DNA from 2 places in the Paenibacillus sp. AD87 genome. Region 2 is predicted to be linked to the other one. Evidence: predicted binding sites of a transcription regulator. Region 2 holds the regulator's gene; the other holds the start of a gene.
What was found. Region 2 encodes Rex, which represses fermentation and respiration genes when NADH is low (regulators of the CRP and FNR family bind a similar motif). Its sites were predicted from a motif close to TTGTGAAATATTTCACAA; they were not measured.
Positions count from the first base shown of each region.

Region 1: the regulator Rex is predicted to act here: its motif matches at 1,291-1,308, upstream of adhE (bifunctional acetaldehyde-CoA/alcohol dehydrogenase).

Region 1 is NZ_LXQN01000007.1:1,175,734-1,178,926, reverse strand. It holds gene adhE (bifunctional acetaldehyde-CoA/alcohol dehydrogenase) at 1-1,210, opposite strand, end outside; gene gpAD87_RS05355 (Crp/Fnr family transcriptional regulator) at 1,641-2,357, shown strand; gene gpAD87_RS05350 (hypothetical protein) at 2,440-3,153, opposite strand.
Region 2 is NZ_LXQN01000007.1:1,363,900-1,367,092, reverse strand. It holds gene gpAD87_RS06285 (amidohydrolase) at 1-1,052, opposite strand, end outside; gene gpAD87_RS06280 (redox-sensing transcriptional repressor Rex) at 1,039-1,692, opposite strand; gene dinG (ATP-dependent DNA helicase DinG) at 1,918-3,193, opposite strand, start outside.

The DNA of each region.
Region 1 (3,193 bases), 190 kb from region 2:
TAATCCGTCCGGTTTGCAGGCGATCTGCGAATTTGCTAATGACTTCTTCGTTCGTCGAATGAATAACAGAGGAGTGACCCATGCCGCCAAAAGCAACCACTTCTGCTGCACGCTCAATCCCTTCAGCTGCCGTTTTCACTTTGTAACAAGCCAGTACCGGGCTTAGTTTTTCAGCCGACAACGGGAATTTTGTACCTACCCCTTCAATCTCGGCTACGAGAATTTTGGTGTTAGCAGGGACCTCGATACCGCACATTTGCGCAATGCTGACTGCAGATTGACCAACAATCGCCGGGTTCACCGCACATTTCTCAGCATTAATCGCACCTGCGGTCAGTTTCGCTGCCTCATCCTTGTTGACGAAGTAACAGCCGTTCGCGATCATTTTCTTTTTCACCTGATCGAAGATCGGTTCTTCGATGATGACTGCTTGCTCGGAAGCACAAATCATACCGTTATCGAACGATTTGGACAAAATCAGATCCGTTACTGCTTGATTGATATCTGCGCTTTTCTCAATAAAGCAAGGTACGTTCCCTGGCCCTACGCCCAGTGCTGGTTTACCACAGCTGTATGCAGCCCGTACCATACCTGATCCGCCTGTTGCCAGAATGAGCGCCACATCGTTATGATTCATCAGTGCGTTTGTGCGATCCATGGAAGGATCATCAATCCACTGGATACAATCCGCTGGAGCACCATGCTTCACTGCAGCATCAAGCAGGATTTTGGCGGCTTCCCGGCTACAGTTCTGTGCAGATGGGTGGAAACCGAAGATGATTGGGTTACGCGTTTTGATGGAAATCAGTGCTTTGAACATCGTGGTGGATGTCGGATTCGTTACCGGGGTAATCCCCATGATGATGCCGACAGGCTCCGCAATTTTCTGGAAGCTTTCGTACTCGTTATCTTCGATAACCCCTACTGTTTTGTCATATTTTATGCTATGATACACATATTCTGTTGCAAATATATTTTTGGTGATTTTATCCTCATACACACCCCGACCTGTTTCTTCCACGGCCATTTTGGCGAGCATCATATGTTTGTCCAGACCTGCCAGCGCCATCGCTTGCACGATGCGGTCAATCTGTTTCTGATCCATGGACATGAATGCTGCATGTGCTTTATTCGCTTTGTCAATTAACGTTTGAATATACTGACCTGCTGTCGGTTCTTTTACTGGGGCGACTTCGTTCTTTACAGCCATCTCCCTCATCCTCCTAAAGGTTCGTATTGGTTTGTCTCTCTTCTTTACATTCACATCGTACCATGGGGAAAGAGTTAATTATGTGATTTTTTTCACAAAGTATAACAAATTTAATTTAAGTTTTTTAGTGTCTCTCACTTAGCCATTTACACTTCCTATTTAAACTATAGGGCTGTCAGATTCATCCTCTCCTTTCGAAAGTGAATTTAATCACAATGTTTGAAATTTCGCCATTTTTGCCCCCTTTCCACGCCCCTCAAACGGCAAGATAAGGTATATACTGAACTTAAAAATTGAACCACCGCAATTTGTACCGTCCTTCCCGGCCGAGAGATGACCCTGATCAGGACGGCAACGGTTTGCGGCGAACCACGGGGGCCAGTCCAAGCTGCAGAAGGCCGTCCGATGGACACAAAGGGGAGATAGACTTATGAGAGAACAACTGAGTGTACTGGAAAAACGCGGAAATACAAACTGTTTCTCGGAAGCGAATTTCAACCATCTGCTCGTAACGATGAAGGACAGAACCTATCCGGAAGGAACCCATCTGTATTGGGAGGGAGATGTCTCTGACAAACTATATTATATGAAACGGGGACGTGCCCAGATCACCAAATCCACGGATGAAGGCAAGGAACTGATTATGTATATGTATCAAGCCGGTGATATGATTGGGCAGGCTGATCCGTTCTTCGGATCGAAACACAGCTTTTCGGCGGAAGTGCTGGAGGATAGTGAGATCGGTGTACTGGAGCATAAAGACCTGGAAATGCTGATCTGCCAACACTGTGACTTTGCGATCGATTTTATGAAATGGATGGGTATCCATCACCGGTTAACCCAAACCAAATTCCGTGATCTGATGTTATATGGCAAACCGGGCGCACTCTGCTCCACGCTGATTCGATTGTCCAATTCCTACGGCGAGCCCCATGGAGAGCATGTCATGATTCATAAAAAAATAACACACACGGATCTGTCTAATATGATTGGAGCGACCCGTGAAAGTGTCAACCGCATGTTAAGCGATTTGCGTAAAAAAGACGCCATTGAATACGATAACGGCATGATTGTCATCAAGGATCTGCACATGCTCCAGGGCATCTGTCACTGTGAATTGTGTCCTAACGAGATTTGCCGAATCTGACGCTTTTCCCGTCTTGTAAAACATTTGATACGCAAATGAAAAAAGCCCATCTTCTATAACGAAGATTGGGCTTTTGTTATGCTTAAGATACAGTAGTCAACTCGAGCTTTACTGCATCACGTGGATTCAACTTCATGTCCAAACCGTTTTCCATCAGTTCTTTATCATTCACCATGATCATCCAGCGTTGGTTCATCCGGGGAATTACATTTTCAACGGAAACAACGAATTTGTTGTTCTCCGACATTCTTACAATCCCGCTGGACTTCAATACATCACGCACAGTACATTCCTGAACATACACCCCGGCATATTGACGATTGAGATTTGGCATAATATTTCCACCGCTCACCTTGAGTAATGTTGTTTGGTAAACAACATCGTCTCCCCCACTGTCAGCGGCTTTTACATATATGATCACTTCATCTTTGACATGAAGCTCCATGTCCCAATTTTCCGGATCAATATCCTTGCCATTCAGTTTGACCGCCCAGCTAAGTGAGGAGTCCAGAGAAACTTCCCCCACGGATTGGATCCGCTTTCCATCTGCTGTAAAATCGACAAGTCCACTGTTCAACAGTGCTTTCTTGAGCGTCAGACCTTCACTAAAATCTCTCTTAATGGACTTCGTTGCGTCAGGCAAAAAAGTACTGCCATCCACTGCCACAGTAATAGTATTCTGCGATTCGGTCTCTTTGACGATTGGCTGTTCGGAAGGCTGTGTCTCGCTACACCCGGCTAATATAACCAGAATAAGCAGACATATACCTATGTAACCGGGGATTCTCTTCTTCATGTAGGTAACACCACCCTGCGTAAAATCATTCACCCTGTTG
Region 2 (3,193 bases):
ATGGATTTAGCACCATATGAAGTTCCAAGCAGAAGCGCTTCCCCTGCCGGCACTGCAGTAGGGTCACCGGACACACCTTTGTGAATCAATGCAGCCAATCTCATCTCTTCAAACATATCCAGGTTATTGTTACTTGCTGGTCCGTCTGTTCCCAGAGACACAGTCACGCCTGCTTTCAACAGATCAGGTACACGTGCAACACCCGAAGCCAATTTCAGGTTACTACCTGGATTGTGGGAAACTGCTACATCATGCTTTGCGAGAATCTCGATCTCTTCATCATTCAGATGTACCGCATGTGCAACCAGAGATGGACGGGAGAAAAATCCTAGCTGCTCCAGATGTGCGACTGGACGCAGTCCGTAATCAGCCACGTTCTGTTCCACTTCGCGAAGCGTTTCAGACATATGCGTATGCAAAGGCAGATTCAGATCATGAGCAACCTGTACCAGCTTCTCTATGTAATCCGGAGGGCAAGTGTAAGGGGCGTGTGGAGAGATTACGGTTGTAATTCTTCCGTCTGCTTGTCCATTCCATTGACGGGCAAATGCTGCGGACTCTTCGAGCTTGCGCAGTTGTTCTTCTTCTGAGCAAAGTCCGATTACCCCACGTGCCAGAGCAGCCCGAACCCCGGATTGTTCCACCACTTTCGCAACCTGATCCATATGATCATACATATCTAGGAAAGCTGTTGTTCCACCCTTCAACATTTCAAGCACGGAAAGTGATGTGCCCCAATATACGTCTTCAGAAGTCATTTTGGCTTCCATTGGCCACATTTTCTCCTGCAACCATACTTGTAACGCCAGATCGTCTCCGTGGCCTCTTAGAAGTGACATAGCCGCGTGACCATGCGTATTGATCAGACCCGGCAAGAAGAATAGTCCTTTTCCGTCCACCTTTGTCAGGCTTTCGTCTCCTTCCGGCAATGTCTCACCAATATGCACAATCTTGTCATTTTCAACAACCATAAAACCTTGAACCACGTTCCAATTCGTACCCTCATTCACGGCAAATTTGCCGTTGTGAATTACCCATCTATTTGTCGTCATCTTCCTCGTCGTCCTTTCCATTCTCCAAGTAATAAGCCAGACTAAGCAAATCCGTCGTAAAATCGGCATGATGAATGCGAATATGCGGCGGGGTTTTGAGAATTGTTGGTGCAAAATTCAAAATCGCTTCAATTCCTGACTCAATTAGCTGATCTGCAACATTTTGGGCTTCCGTATCTGGAACTGTGATAATACCTATACGAATGTTATCTTTTTTGACCGAATCCGTTAATTCATTCATCGGTTGTACCGTCAAACTGTTGATTTGACTCCCAATTTTCGGACCGTAGGCATCAAATACAGCGACGATCTTCATGTTGTCTTTGAGGTAGGCATTGTAATTAGACAAGGCATGTCCCAAATTACCTGCTCCGACAAGAGCCACATTGATCTGCTGGTCTATTTTTAAAATATGGCGGATTTTCTCGATGAGATATGAAACGTCATACCCAATCCCTTTACGACCAAAGTCACCGAAGTAAGCCAGGTCTTTACGAATCTGGGCAGGATTCAAATCCAGCCTCAGTCCAAGTTCTTGTGAAGAAACCGTATTGACTTCGCGCTGATGCAGTTCATTCAAATAACGCAAGTAAACAGGTAATCTACGCACCACGGCTTCCGAAATTTTATCTGATTTCATTCATTGCTCCCCCTTACCAAGGCCACGATAGATAGATGAAAAGATGAGCACCCTGTCTAAAACGATGCAAAATGATTACTGAATTAAACAGGATGCTCCTTGTTATATAATGGATAATTGCTTTAATCGCTTTACTCGCATATCCATGAAACGAATACATGAATTACTCAATTTTACCGCCAATCACTGGCGTCTTGCAATAATGGAAGCTACAGAGCGTATCTGTTATTGTTGCTCTTCGGTTGGTCTCTCGAGCCATTCCGAAATGCGTGGAACCATCTGCTCTGTAAGCATGTGCTCCATTTTGGGACCAGGTAATGAATATAAAAAGTACTTGCCATAATACGCTTCAATAACGCGTGTATCGTATACAATCACAATGCCTCTGTCTTTGCCTGTACGAACCAGTCTGCCAAATCCCTGTTTGAAACGGATGACGGCTTGTGGCACCGATAGCTTCATAAACGGGTTTTTCTTCTGCTGCTGCAAAAGCTCGCTCTTCGCTTCCACTAATGGATGATTCGGTGGCTGGAACGGCAGTCTGACAATAGCAAGACAGGTCAGAGCCTCTCCCGGAATGTCCACGCCTTCCCAGAAGCTGCTTGTGCCAAGTAGCACCGTTGCTTTAGCATCTTGGAACCGACGTGTAAGCTTGGAACGGCTGCCGCTGTCCACCCCTTGCCCAAGCAAAGAGATATCGTTGCCTGACAAGGCCTCCTTAAGCGGGTCATAGACCTGTCGCAGCATGCGGTAGGAGGTGAACAACACCATCATGCGTCCACGAGTCGCAATAGCCGTTTCCGCAAGCGAGTGCACGAGCATATCCACAAAGTGGGCATCGCCTACACTGCCCTTCACGCTTGGGAAATCACGCGGAATGACGAGCAGCGCCTGTTCTCGATAATTGAACGGTGACGGTAGCATCGACGTTAACAGACGGTTATTGTCGGCAGCTTCCTGCAAACCCAGCTGTTCGATCATGAATTGAAATGACTTGTCAACGGAAAGTGTAGCCGATGTAAGCACAACGCTTTTCTTTTTATCAAAGAACATATCCTTCAATTGTGCACTGACATCGACAGGAACAGCATAGAGTTGCAGTGATTTACTGCGGAACTGCCCGCTGGCCTCCATCCAGTACACGGTATTGGCATCATCCATCCGCATGAAGAAACGCAGATTATCCTTGATCGTTGCCAAATCCTTGAGCAGACCTGAGATATCCGTAATCAGACTATCGGACTGATAATCATCCTGATCTTCTTTCACTTCAAGCAGCAGCTTGTCGCCTTTACGAATCAAATCACCTAGGGTGACATAGATTTGGTTTTCAGCATCCTGCAATTCCTGCCATTTGGCTGGTTTTTGCGAATGCTTCAGTCTAAGAGAAAATTGTCCTGTCTCACCTGGAGAAGCATCGCTGCGTTCAGGCAGCAGTCCGAACAAGGCATCGCTTAGTCGATCCCACATCTCTTTAACTTCGACAGCAAGCGGGAACATC